Regions from separate parts of the Mesorhizobium sp. WSM4848 genome, predicted to be linked through region 2. Evidence: predicted binding sites of a transcription regulator. Region 2 holds the regulator's gene; each other region holds the start of a gene.
What was found. Region 2 encodes LexA, which represses DNA repair genes until DNA is damaged. Its sites were predicted from a motif close to TGTTCNNNNTGTGTTCNG; they were not measured.

Region 1 (4,612 bases), on a different contig from region 2:
AGAGCCTACCAGGAAATCCGCCATATCGACGGCTGGCTCGCTGCCACGTCCGAATCATTGTCGCTGCATGTCGACATGTCCGGGCCGAAGGTGGCGCCCTTCCCGGCCGATGTCCTGGCCAAGATCGAAGCCATGCGCGCCGCCCATGCGGCGCTGCCGATGCCTGAGCGCGCCGGCCGTTCGATCGGTATTCGTCGCAAGACGCTTGAGCCGCAGTCAGACCGCCGTTAACCTTACCAGGGTTTTAACGTGAACAAGCCGAATTGAGGCGTTGCACGACTCAGTACGGCGGTCGAAGACGAGTTGCGATACGGGCGGCGGGGGCTGAAGCGGTTCGGGGAACGTGCATGAAAACCGATATCAAGGTCGAGGCGGACAGGCTGGCTGCCGACCCACGCATCAGCGACTATGATTTCTGGCGATCGCTGAAGAACCTCAACAACGAAATTTTTACCATCGCCAACAACAACGAGCCGATCCCTTTCGCCATGATCCGCTGGCGCGCCATCCTGAAGCAAGCGCGGATGAAGCGCGGGCACGCTTGATCGGGTGCGGGAAGAAATGGTCTTGTCCTCCGGTTGCATTTTTCTGGAGCGTTTGCGCCGCCCCTCATCCGGATGCCGCCACTTTCTCCCCGGGGAGAAGGGAGCTTGCCGCCGCCTTGTCGCTCTTCCCGCAACACTGGAGAATAGCGACTTCCCGTCGCGAAGGCGTCCTTCTCCCCGTCACTATACGGGAGAAGTGCCCGGTAGGGCGATGAGGGGCGGCGCGACGTTTTCCAGTCAAGCTGATGTACTGACGAGCGACCACCTCAACCATCAGGGCTGGTGCGTCACTGCCGCCAGCGGCGAACGCGCCACCACCGGCGACGACTGGATGATCGCGGTGTTGGTCATCGCAAACGGAATGATCCGGTCGATCACCCGTTCGAGCTCGGCCACCGAGCCGACATGCGCCAGCGCGATGAAACAGTCCTCGCCGGTCACCCGATCGCATTGGGCGATTTCCGGCAAGTCGCGGATGATCTCGGCCACTACAGCCAGTTGCCCCGGCACCGGCCTGATCCGCAGCCATGCCGACAGCTTCATGCCGAGCGCGGCCGGGTTGATCCGCACCGTGTAGGCCTCGATCACGCCGCTCTCCTGCAGCCGCTTGATGCGTTCGGCCACGCTCGGCGCCGACAGGCCGACCGAGCGCGCCAGTTCAGCGGTGCTGGTGCGCGCATCCTTTTCCAGCAGGCGCAGGATTTTCAGATCCGCCGCATCCAGATCAGCATTTTCGTTTCGAAGGCGTTTCAGGGAAAACTCCTTTGCTTCGGAAAGCTAATTATCTCTCTGACTAATCACTATCCATATAAACCGGAAAGACTGCCTGCGATGATGATCGCATGGAAGATCCAGCGCAATCCCCGTCTGCAATCCCTTCCCTCGCCGGCCCTGTTTTTGGCAGGCTGGCGGCCTCGCTGCCGCCGCATGTCTGGTTCGGCGTCAGTGCCGTGTTTCATTATCTCGGGCCGGCTTTCGCCGTGCTGCTTTTCCCGCATGTCGGCGTGCTCGGCATGGCCTGGCTGCGCATCGTCACGGCCGCCCTTGTCTTCGCGCCGCTGACGCGGCCCTGGACGGCCTTCGCCCGCGCCGACCGGCCGACACGGCTGTTGCTTCTCGGTTTTGGCGCCTGCCTCGGCGTGATGAATTGCTCCTTCTACCTGGCACTCGACCGCTTGCCGATCTCGCTGGTCGCGGCGATCGAATTCGTCGGCACCATCGGCGTTGCGCTGGTCGGCGTCAGAAGCCCGCGCAATCTCGCGGCCCTTGCCATTGCCGTCACCGGAACCTTGCTGCTCATCGACGTCAAATGGTCAAGCGACCCGATCGGCCTGTTCTGGGCTTTCCTCAACGGCGCGCTGTTCGTCGGCTACATCGTGCTTGGCCATCGCGTTGCCCGCGCCGGCGCTGGCGACGGCATCGGCGGCCTGGGCGCTGCCATGGCGGTCGCCTTCCTCATCGTGCTGCCGATCGGCTTCACCGATGCGCTGCCGGCTTTCACGGCGCCGCCACTGCTCATCGCCGCCATCGGCGTCGGCATCTGCTCGTCGGTCATCCCCTATATCTGCGACCAGCTTGCCATGTCGCGGCTGCCCCGATCGAGCTTCGCGCTGATGCTGTCGTTGCTGCCGGTCACCGCCACGCTGATCGGCGTCATTGTGCTCCGCCAGATACCCAGCCCTGCCGATTGCATCGGCATCGCTCTGGTGGTGGCCGGCGTCGCTTTCCACAAACCGGCAAATGCCTGATCAGGCGAGCTTCTCCTTGAGAAAGGCGATCGTCCGGCCCCAGGCGAGGTCCGCCGCGTTCTTGTCGTAGCGAGCCGCCGACGTGTCGTTGTTGAAGGCATGATTGGCGCCTTCATAGATATGGATCGTGTGCTCGACCTTGGTTGCATCGAGTTCCTTTTTGAAGGCGTCGATACCGGCATTGATGCGGGTGTCGAGCCCGGCATAATGCAGCAGCAGCGCCGCCTTGATCTTCGGCACATCCTCGGCCTTCGGCTGCATGCCGTAATAGGCGACAGCCGCAGCCAGATCCGGCGCGTTGGCAGCCAGTGTGTTCACCGTGGCGCCGCCCCAGCAGAAGCCGACCGCGGCGACCTTGCCGTTGCCATCCTCGCGGCCCCTAAGGAAAGCGACCGTTGCGACCGCATTGGCGGTGGTCTGAGCCGGATCGAGTTTAGAAATCTGCTCGCGCGCCTTGTCTTCGTCGGCCGGCGTGCCGCCGAGCGGCGACAGGAAGTCCGGGGCCAGCGCAACGAAGCCTTCCAGCGCCACGCGCCGCGTCACATCGCGTATATGCGGGTTGAGCCCCCTGTTCTCGTGCACGACGATGACGGTGCCGAGCTTGCCTGACTGGCCGGCCGGCTTGACCAGATAGCCCTTCATCTCGCCACCGCTGCCGGGGTAGCTGATGTCCTCGCCCGTCACGCGTGCATCGTCCTCGGCAACAACCGCCGCCCGGGCCGAATTCGCCGCCAGCAGCGGTGCGATTGCGGCGGCCGCCGCACCTGATCCGGCAAGCCTGGTCAACTGTTCCATGAAGCGCCGCCGGTCGAGCGTCAGATGCGTGTATTCGTCATAGGCGTCGATCATCGCCTGGGTAATGGCGGGTCTCTTCACGGCGGGGCTGGCAGGGCTCGGTTTTGTCATGGCGCTCTCCTCGGCTTCGGGAACATGTCCGCCGCGCAAGATAGGGTACAAGCCCGCACGGTCCAGTCACGGATCAGTGAGCCGCTGGTGGCGCAAGCGCAGGTCCGCCAGACCGGCGGCTGGTCCAGGATGATACTCCTTCCGACCGGTGCGCTCCGCGGCGCGCCCATGGGCAACCGCGCATTTGCGTCCTGCATTCTCCGACCCGCCGTGCCTGTCGAGCAGGCCGGCGCTTTGGCTGGCGTGCCATCGGATTTGCAACTCCCCCGGCTGGACAGAGAACAAAACGGAGACACTTCTGGCCTTTCGCTGCCGAATCACTACATTCGGAGGAGATGTCCGGCTTTTCGGAAGATATGCCTTTTTTTGATGAACCGAACGCGCGGCCCGTGGCCCCGTCGGGCATTGCTGCGCGCGCCATGGCTGCCCGCAGCGGCCATGCCAATGCGCCCGATTATCTGAACGGTCTCAACCCCGAGCAGCGGCTGGCCGTGGAAACCACCGAAGGCCCGGTTCTGGTGCTGGCCGGCGCCGGCACCGGCAAGACGCGCGTCCTGACCACCCGCATCGCCCACATCCTCGCCACCGGCAAGGCCTTCCCTTCGCAGATCCTCGCCGTCACCTTCACCAACAAGGCGGCGCGCGAGATGAAGCAGCGCATCGGCCTGCTGATCGGCGAAGGCAATGTCGAAGGCATGCCGTGGCTCGGCACCTTCCACTCGATTGGAGTGAAGCTGCTGCGCCGCCACGCCGAGCTTGCCGGGCTCAGATCCGACTTCACCATTCTCGACACCGACGACGTCGTGCGCCTGATCAAGCAGCTCATCCAGGCCGAAGGACTGGACGACAAACGCTGGCCGGCCAAGCAGTTCGCCCAGATGATCGACGGCTGGAAGAACAAGGGGCTTGGCCCCGCCGAGATTGCCGAGGGCGACGCCCGCGCCTTCGCCAACGGCAAGGGCCGTGAGCTCTACAAGTCCTATCAGGAGCGGCTGAAGACGCTGAATGCCTGCGATTTCGGCGATCTCCTGTGCCACCCGATCCGCATCTTCCGCGCCAATCCGGACGTGCTGAAGGAATACCACAAGCGCTTCAAATACATCCTCGTCGACGAGTACCAGGACACCAACACCGCCCAATACATGTGGCTGCGGCTGCTGGCGCAGCGGCCGGATGCCGGACGAGCTTCAACATCAACAGGTTTGCAAACGGTCGAAGGCCGCAAGCCCGACCGGGCGTCCGAGCCCTTGCGAGGCCCCTCCCGCGACGCCGAAGGCGCGCAAAAAAGGGGGGTCGGGCCCGCGCCGGCAGGCGCGGAACAGCCCGTGAGCGATAACAAAGTCAATATCTGCTGCGTCGGCGACGACGACCAATCGATCTACGGCTGGCGCGGGGCCGAGGTCGACAACATCC
Region 2 (4,612 bases):
CCTCGTCGGCGAGAGCCTGATGCGGCAACAGGACGTGGCCACTGCGACGCACCTGCTTTTGACGGGCAAGGCGCCCGCCAATGCATCTGCCCGAAAATCGGAATCGATTTTCGGAGAGCATGATGCATAGATACAAAGCGTTAGAGCGTAGTTTGTGCGTCCAAACGGACGCACGTCGCTCCAAGGTGACCTGACGATGTCGGCCGCCCTCACCCATCTTGGCGCGGAAGGCGAAGCCAATATGGTCGATGTCGGCGACAAGGCGGAGACGACCCGTACGGCAATCGCCGAAGGTCTTGTCTCGATGCGGCCCGAAACGCTGAAAATGATTCTCGACGGCGATGCCAAGAAAGGCGACGTGCTGGGCACGGCGCGCATCGCCGGCATCATGGCGTCCAAGAGGACGCATGAGCTAATCCCGCTCTGCCATCCGCTGCTGTTGACCAAGATATCGGTAGACATCGAACCGGACGCGAAGCTGCCCGGCCTGAAGGTCACGGCGCTGGCCCGCGTCACCGGCAAGACCGGCGTCGAGATGGAAGCGCTGACCGCCGTCTCGGTCGCCTGCCTGACCATCTATGATATGGCCAAGGCGGTCGATCGCGCCATGGCGATCTCCGGCATCAGGCTGGTGGAAAAGACCGGCGGCAAATCCGGCGACTACACGGCGGATGCCCAGGGGGCAGGCCAATAATGGCGCTGCTTGCGGTCGCCGAGGCGCTCGAGCGCCTGCTTGAGGATGCTGCGCCCTTGCAGGCTGAAAGCGTCGCCCTGATGGTCGCCGCCGACCGCGTGCTGGCGGGGCCACTCATGGCGCTCCGCACCCAGCCGCCATTCAACGCCTCAGCCATGGACGGCTATGCCGTGCGGGCCGACGATGTCGCGTCCGTGCCCGCGAGACTTTCGGTGATCGGCATGGCGCCGGCCGGACGCGGCTTTGCCGGAGCAGTCGGCCCGGCGCAGGCCGTGCGCATCTTCACCGGCGCGCCGATTCCCGCAGGCGCCGACACAATCGTCATCCAGGAGAATGTCCGCGACCTCGGCGGCGGCATGGTCGAAGTGACCGCGCCGACGGTTGAAGGCCGCAACATCCGCCGCCTCGGGCTCGATTTCTCGCAGGGCGACATGCTGCTGGAGAAAGGCCGCCTGCTTGATCCGGCGGCATTGTCGCTGGCGGCGTCGGCCAACCATCCGCAGGTCAGCGTGGTGAAACGGCCGCTGGTCGCCATCATCGCCACCGGCGACGAATTGCTGCCGCCGGGCAGCGACCTTGGCCCCGACCAGATCATCTCCTCCAATGCCTATGGCGTCGCCGCCGCGGTCCGCTCGGTCGGCGCCAGCGCACTCGATCTCGGCATCGCCCCCGACCGCAAGGAGGCGATCGCCGCGCTGGTCAAAAAAGCGGTCGACGCAGGCGCCGATGTCATCGTCACGCTGGGCGGTGCCTCGGTCGGCGACCACGACCTCGTCCATGACGTGCTGACCGGCGAAGGCATGGCGCTCGATTTCTGGAAAATCGCCATGCGGCCCGGCAAGCCACTGATGTTCGGGCGGCTGGGCGACATCCGCTGCCTAGGCCTGCCCGGCAATCCGGTGGCCAGCCTGGTCTGCACGCAGCTCTTTCTGAAGCCGCTGCTGGCGCGGCTCGGCGGCCGCGCCTTCCGTCAGGACATGCGCCAGGCGCGGCTCGGCGCCGCCATGCCGGCCAACGATCTCAGGCAGGACTATGTACGCGCGGTGGTGAAGGAAGAAGCTGGCACGCTTGAGGCAACGCCGTTCAGTATCCAGGATTCCTCGATGCTCAGAATGCTGGCCGACGCCAACGGACTGATCGTGCGCGAACCATTCGCTGCCGCAGGCGCGGCCGGCACCGCCTGCAGGGTGCTGATGCTACGCTGAACAAAACGTCAACGCATTCATTAAACTTTAAATGGTTGCGGAACACAACTGGAACAGATAGTGTTTGTTCTGGGTTTGTTTTTCTGATTCTGTTGGGGGTCGCGATGCTGACACGCAAACAACATGAACTGCTGATGTTCATCCACGAGCGGCTGAAGGAAAGCGGCATTCCGCCCTCGTTCGACGAGATGAAGGAAGCGCTCGACCTCGCCTCCAAATCGGGGATCCATCGGCTGATCACGGCGCTGGAGGAACGCGGTTTCATTCGCCGCCTGCCCAACCGCGCCCGCGCGCTGGAGGTGCTGCGCCTGCCCGATTCGATCGCGCCGGGCCTCAATGCGGCGCGCAAATTCTCGCCGAGCGTCATTCAAGGCAGCCTTGGGCAGGGCGGCCTCGGGCGCCAGATCAAGCCGGCGCCTTCGCGCATGCGTGCGGCCGGCAATGACGACGACGTCGTTGCCACCGTCTCCATACCGGTGATGGGCCGCATCGCTGCCGGTGTGCCGATCGACGCCATCCAGCACCAGACGCATTCGATCTCGGTGCCACCGGACATGATCACCGGCGGCACGCACTACGCGCTGGAGGTCAAGGGTGATTCGATGATCGAGGCCGGCATCTTCGACGGCGACACGGTCATCATCCGCAACGCCGATACGGCCCAGCCTGGCGAGATCATTGTCGCTCTGGTCGACGAGGAGGAAGCGACGCTGAAGCGGTTCCGCCGCAAGGGCGCCTCGATCGCCTTGGAAGCCGCCAATCCGGCCTACGAGACACGCATCTTCGGGCCGGACCGGGTCAAGGTGCAGGGCAAGCTCGTCGGACTGATCCGGCGTTACTGAGCGGCAGGCTTCTTGGGTTTCTCGGCTTTGCGGTAGGGCGGCAGGCCCCTCGCCTCGCGCGAAAATCGCCGCTGCTCATGCCAGGGCCTGTATGGCTGTCTGACGGCAAAACGGATTTCTGCGCGCGTCGTCGCCGATAGCGGATCGAAGAAGACGGCGGCGCTGCCCATGCGAGCGAGCTGCCGTTTGGTGACGACGAGAACCAGCGGATTGCGGCAGGGTTTGTAATAGGCTGTGGCATCGTCGATGACGATCAGATCCGCAAAGGCACAGGCTGGCCGCGCGGTTTTGCGGTCGTCGGCGACCGCGATGAGCGCGCCGGACGGATGCCGGGCGAGGCACAGGCCGGCAGTGCAGGTGAAAGGCGCTCCCGGCGGCAGGTCGGCCGGATCGGCGATGTCGGACTGCACATCTCCTTTCTCGAATGTCTCCGGCTCGACGATCGTCGTTGAAACCAGCGCATGTTTCCAGTTGTCGGTGGTGAATTCGTTCGAACGCATCCGGTTGACGGCAAGTTCGCCGCCGCCGATCGGCAGCGCCACCAGATGCGCATCCTCCGAGATCAGCACGTCGGGGTTGCGCGTCCCCGAAATCGTCAGCAGGCCGGCGAGCGCAAAGGGAAGTGCCGCAAGCCGCAGCCATGTCGTCGCCATCGTGGCGATGACCAGGGCGACCGTCACCAGCAGAACCGACTGCAACGAAATCAGTCCGACTGCATCGACCGGCGAACGCTCCGAAATCCATCCCGAAATTGCAATCATCACCGTCAGCCCCTTGCCCATCATGTAGAGGAAAGGGCCGTCGAGGCCGAAAGGCATTGCCAAGGCGCTGAGGACGGCCAGGAACATGACGATCGTGACGATCGGCATGACGGCCAGATTGGCGAACAGGCTGAGCGGCGAGACGCGCTGGAAGTGCCAGATGGCGAAGAGCGCGGTGGCGCTGCCGGCAATGATGGAGGTCATTGCGATGGTGCCTGCCCCAGCGACGAGTTTCTGGGTGACGAAAACGACCGGTGACCGTCTTTGGCGCGGCGCCGTGGCCTTGTCGGCACGATAGTCGGACCAACCGGCATAGGCACCCACGAGAGCCGCAGTCGCGGCGAAGGACATCTGGAAGCTTGCGCCGACCACCTCGTGCGGCGACACGATGATGACGGCGATGGCCGAAATCGCAAGGTTGCGCATGGTGAGTGCCGCCCGGTCGAACAGCACGGCTACAAGCATTACCGCCAGCATGATGAAGCTGCGTTCAGCCGCGACCACGATACCGGAAAAAATCAGATAGGCAGCGATGGAGACGAGTGCGGCAGCAGCCGCATATTTCTTGACCGGCCGGCGCGACGAAAAGTCGGGAAACAGCGCAAAGGCGCCGCGCAGCAATCCCATGACGGTGCCGGCGACAAGCGCCATGTGCAGGCCGGAAATGGAGATGATGTGGTAGATGCCGGTGCGCCGCATCGATTCGTTTATCGCTTCGGGGATGCCGGCCCGCACGCCGACGATCAGCGCAGCGGCGATCTCCCCCTCGGCACCACCGATGCTGTCCCTGATGTGGTCGGCGATGGCTTCGCGCGCCTTCTCGATCGACGAAGAAAGGCGGGCGGTAAACGGTGCTTCTTCGGAAACGACGATCTTTGGGCTGCCGAGGAAAAAGCCACTGGCACCGATACCGGCGAAATAGCTGTCAAAGGAGAAGTCAAAGCTGTCCGGCCTGACCGGGCCAGTCGGAGGCAAAAGCCTCACATAGCCGGTTGCCACCGAGCCTGCGGTCATCCCAGCGGGGATCTTGCGTGCCGAAACCCTGACGCGTTCGGGTGCATAACGCAGTGTCGGCCGGGCGGTCGACATCACGTCGATGGTCAGCCTGAC
Region 3 (4,612 bases), on a different contig from region 2:
CGAGTGCCTGGCACTTCTGACATTGTGGCAGCGATGGTCGATGTCCTATCGCCGGGGGCGGGTAATAGCGGTCTTGCCTTCTCCCCTTACAAGCAGGGCTGTCCGGGGAAAGTTCTTGTGCAGCTCGGACGAGTCTTTGGGCGGTGCATTGCAACCCCGAAGGGTATGGCCCGCGTCCGTTTCGTCGTTCGACCGGTGCGCATGCGGAAAGAGAAGCACCGCTCGGGGTCCAAAAGTCGAAAAATGCAATCGATGCGAGTCGTCCGCAGCCCGGTATGCAACCGAAAAACTTTCCCCGGACAGCCCTGCCTTACAAGGGGAGAAGGGGGAGCCTGCCGTGCCGGAGGTAATCGCCGCGACGGCGATACCGATAATCGGCCGGTTCAAGCAAACGCGTGAAATCCTGGACATCGGCGGACTGTATCGCCGCACTCTGGCCGACGCCAGACCGGTGGCGATCAAACTGGCCGAACGGCTTGGTTTTTATCGCTCATGGCGTTCGGCTTTCAAGCCGCCTGTTTGCGCGTATCGAAAACATGATCGACAAGGCCCCAGGTCTTTGCCTCCGCGGCGGTCATGAAATGGTCGCGGTCGAGCGTGCGTTCGACCTCTTCGCATGTGCGACCGCAATGGTGCGCGTAAAGCTCGGTCATGCGCCGCTTGGTCCTGAGGATGCCTTCGGCGTGGCGCTGGATGTCGGAGGCCTGGCCCTGGAAACCACCTGACGGCTGATGCAGCAGGATGCTGGTGTTGGGCAGCGCGATGCGTCGCCCCGGTGTGCCGGCCATCAGCAGGAACGAGGCCATCGAGGCGGCAAGCCCATGCAGACGGTGGATACCGGACTGCTTATATACTGCATCGTGTCGTAGATCGCGAAGCCGCTGGTCACCACGCCGCCTGGCGAGTTGATGTAGAGCGATATCTCCTTGTCCGGGTTGTCGGATTCCAGCGACAGAAGCTGGGCACAGACCAGCGCCGACACATTGTCGTCGATCGGACCGTTGATGAAGACGATGCGCTCGCGCAGCAGCCGCGAGAAAATGTCGAAGGCGCGTTCGCCGCGGCTCGACTGCTCGATCACCATCGGCACCAGATTGGCAAAACCGCTCATCGCTTTTCTCCGTTGTGCCGCTCAGGCCGCGCGCAGGGAGAGGCGAGGCGTGTTTGCGGCCATGATCTGTCTGGGGCTGTGTGCGTTGAGCGAAAGCCGGCAACCGGCGCCGGCAACCGCAGGCGTAGCTACTCGCGCAAATCCGTCGTGGACGATGCGCAGATGCGTGCCGCCCGACACTGTGCGGTCGAGCGTGAAGGTGACGATGCTATCCATTGGGCTATCCAGCGGGCTGGTGAGCGGATGCGCTGTATTGCCAGGCGCCGGCCGCTCCCGCCAGGAGTAACGCAGCAGGCGTTCGGGCTCGGCGTCGAGAATTTCGCACTCGATCGGTGCATCCGCCTTGGCAAAGGCAAAGCGGCTGCCGATCTCCGGCTTGATGTCGTTCGGCATCATCCAGGCCGCGAGCAGGTCCGGCACCGTCAGCGCCCGCCACACTTTTTCCGGCGGGTGCGGAAGTTCGCACTCGAACTCGATCGAGTCTGCCGCCGTGTCTGAATGCTACGCCGCGCAGCACTGCGAGATGCTGCGAGACGGCCGGTTGCGACACGCTCATGCCGCTGCACAGTTCCGATACGGTCATCTCGCCGGCGGCGAGCCGTTCGTAGACGGCGCGGCGCGTCGGGTCGGATAGCGCTCGAAAAATCTCGGCTTCGATCATGATAGAAGCATAAGTCGACACTTATTGATTTGGCAAGCGGTGCTTTAGGATGGCGGTGTTTTAGGCAGGGAGCTGTTTTACAGGCTCGTTAGAAGCCAGTGTCTCACCATCTCGGGGGACCCGTCGAACGTCGCCTCGAAAATTGGAGACGCGAGCACGGCGTGGATATGAAGCATTTCTGAGCCGACGTTTCGGAAGCCATGTTTGCTGTGCGCGGGAACAACAAGGGACTGCCCGGGAATCAAGACGACACGCTCCTCATCGATCCACATTTCGGCCTTGCCAGCGATCACGGTAAGCACTTCCTCGACCGGGTGCCAATGTGTCGGGGCGCCAACCCAGGGCTCGACCCATTGTTCAAATATGCAAAGTTGAGCTGCGCCGTTGCGGGCCGAGACGTGCATGCGGGTTTGTACTCCCGCTCGCCACTCTTCTTGCGGCTGGTCCTCATGTGCAACTGCCTTCATTGTGTTCAACCTTCGATCCCGGCGGCCAGATATCGTGGAATTTCCAGGCCCAAGATACTACTTGTTGCTGACATTCCTTGACAATAAGGGTCAAATGAGACTAGAACGAAAAGAGAACAAAAACCTTGTGGGAAAAGCCAGCCACGGCAGGCGGGGATTGTCCGCAGTCTATAAGGTGAGAGCGAGAAAAATTTGTTTTCGGATGAGCGTGGAGAAGTGTCATGGCGGGTAGCGTCAACAAGGTCATTCTGGTGGGCAATCTCGGGGCGGACCCGGAAATCCGCCGTTTGAATTCGGGTGAGCCGGTCGTCAATATCCGCGTCGCCACGTCGGAAAGCTGGCGCGACAAGACTTCCGGCGAGCGCAAGGAAAAGACCGAGTGGCACAATGTCGTGATCTTCAACGAGCAGCTCGCCAAGGTCGCCGAGCAGTATCTGAAGAAGGGTGCGAAGGTTTATGTCGAGGGCCAGTTGCAGACGCGCAAATGGCAGGACCAGACCGGCAATGACCGCTACACGACCGAAATCGTGCTGCAGAAGTTCCGTGGCGAGCTGCAGATGCTCGACGCACGCGGGCAGGGCGAGGGCGGTCAGGTCGGCAGCTACGCCGGTGGCGGCAGCAGCCGCGGTTCCGATTTCGGCCAGTCCGGCCCGGGCGAGAGTCTCAATCGCGGCGGCGGTGGCGGCAACAAGGGTGGCGGCGGTTCGTCGCGCGAACTCGACGACGAAATTCCGTTCTGATCCCTCGGTGCGAGCGGCTCTGCACGAGCTGACAACCAGCTACTTGAGGCCACGCATTGGCGTCCCGAAAATCTGTCTCGGATTTTCGGGACGTTGTGCGTTTGAGCGGTGCACGGTGAAAGGACGTATCAGGTGAAAGCACGGATCAAATGGGTCGAGGAGCGCACTTTCGTCGGCGAGTCCGGCAGCGGTCACAAGGTGGTGCTTGGGACCGCGTTCGGACCGGATGGCAAGACGCCGGGGCCAAGCCCGATGGAACTGGTGCTGCTCGGCACCGGCGGCTGCTCGGCCTATGATGTCGTCCACATCCTCGAAAAGGGGCGCGAGGCGGTCGAAGACTGCGTGGTCGAACTCGATGCCGACCGGGCGGAGAAGGAGCCGCGGGTGTTCACCCGCATCCATATGCATTTCATCGTCAAGGGCCGAGCGCTTTCGCATGACAAGGTCAGACGGGCAATCGATCTTTCGATCGAAAAATACTGCTCGGCCTCGGCGATGATCGCCAAGACTGCCGAGATCACCCACGACTTCGAAGTTATTGATACGACGGCTAAGTAGGATAGCGCCCGCCAGTGGCGGTTCGTGGCGCGAGCGGGGAGCCGAAAATGACGGCCTCGGCAATCAAGCGCGAGGCCGCTTTCATTTTCATGCCGCCATCAACGCCTTGACGCCGTCGGCGACGAACTGCACGGCGAGCGCCGCCAGGATGACACCGAGCAGCCGTGTCAGGATCGAGCGGCCGGTCTGACCGAGGACCCGGTCGATGCGCTCGGCCAGCACGAACACCAGATAGGTGATGACAAGGCAGATCGCGATGATGCCGACAAGGGCTGCCTGCGCACCAAAACCTGGAAACGAGCCGGACAGCAGGACGGTCGCTGAAATTGCGCCCGGACCGGCGATCAGCGGGATCGCCAGCGGAAAGGCGGCGATGTTGTGGATCATGTCCTTGGTGATGGCGACGTCGCCGATCTTCTCCTTGCGGTCCTGCCGGCGCTCGAACACCATTTCGAAGGCGATGAAGAACAGCAGGAACCCGCCGGCGACGCGGAAGGCCGGCAGCGTGATGCCGAACACCGACAGGATCGATGCGCCGGCGATTGCAAACAGCGCCATCACCAGGAAAGCGATGATCGAGGCGCGCACGGAAACCTGGTTGCGCTCCTCGCGGTTCATGCCGCGCGTCACGGCGAGGAAGAGCGGCGCCAGGCCGGGCGGGTCGATGGTCACCAGAATGGTGACGAACGCGTTGAACAGGCTGTCGAAGCTCGGCATCTCTGACCCTCCCCGCCGGGCCGTGCCCGAGAGCCTGCATTGGTAGAGCAAAGCCGGGGTGGTGGAAACTGGTGGAGAAAACTGCCCGCGTGCCGGAAATCTTCTGATGTCGGCGGGACAGCACCCCCCTCTGGCCTGCCGGCCATCTCCCCCGCAAGGGGGGAGATGGCAGCTCAGCTAGCCGCGCCATCTTGTTCAACGTTGGAGATTTGGCGTAGGCCGATGTGATATCCGATCTTCCCCCTTGCGGGGGAGATGTCCGGCAGGACAGAGGGGGTGGGAAGGATCGCTGCGGCTCTCATTTCGCACCGCTGCGTTCCTCGGTACCCATTAACTTCCACTCGCGCGCCGCGCCAGG

Region 1: AC0L16_RS03145 (ATP-dependent helicase) is a predicted target of LexA. The motif match lies at 3,477-3,494, and genes of this name have one in related genera.
Region 3: AC0L16_RS25840 (single-stranded DNA-binding protein) is a predicted target of LexA. The motif match lies at 2,341-2,358, and genes of this name have one in related genera.

Annotation. Positions count from the first base shown of each region.
Region 1 covers NZ_JBVVPX010000002.1:163,218-167,829, reverse strand. Annotated here, with positions in the region: gene AC0L16_RS03170 (thioesterase family protein) at 1-231, shown strand, start outside; gene AC0L16_RS03165 (hypothetical protein) at 348-545, shown strand; gene AC0L16_RS03160 (Lrp/AsnC family transcriptional regulator) at 819-1,298, opposite strand; gene AC0L16_RS03155 (EamA family transporter) at 1,388-2,293, shown strand; gene AC0L16_RS03150 (dienelactone hydrolase family protein) at 2,294-3,199, opposite strand; gene AC0L16_RS03145 (ATP-dependent helicase) at 3,535-4,612, shown strand, end outside.
Region 2 covers NZ_JBVVPX010000004.1:198,575-203,186, forward strand. Annotated here, with positions in the region: gene trpC (indole-3-glycerol phosphate synthase TrpC) at 1-130, shown strand, start outside; gene moaC (cyclic pyranopterin monophosphate synthase MoaC) at 197-694, shown strand; gene AC0L16_RS06460 (molybdopterin molybdotransferase MoeA) at 694-1,899, shown strand; gene lexA (transcriptional repressor LexA) at 2,004-2,741, shown strand; gene AC0L16_RS06470 (ComEC/Rec2 family competence protein) at 2,735-4,612, opposite strand, start outside.
Region 3 covers NZ_JBVVPX010000034.1:29,542-34,153, reverse strand. Annotated here, with positions in the region: partial or broken gene AC0L16_RS25860 (ATP-dependent Clp protease proteolytic subunit) at 507-1,111, opposite strand; gene AC0L16_RS25855 (SRPBCC family protein) at 1,133-1,531, opposite strand; partial or broken gene AC0L16_RS25850 (ArsR/SmtB family transcription factor) at 1,593-1,772, opposite strand; gene AC0L16_RS25845 (cupin domain-containing protein) at 1,850-2,239, opposite strand; gene AC0L16_RS25840 (single-stranded DNA-binding protein) at 2,461-2,979, shown strand; gene AC0L16_RS25835 (OsmC family protein) at 3,112-3,537, shown strand; gene AC0L16_RS25830 (MarC family protein) at 3,625-4,254, opposite strand; gene AC0L16_RS25825 (hypothetical protein) at 4,585-4,612, opposite strand, start outside.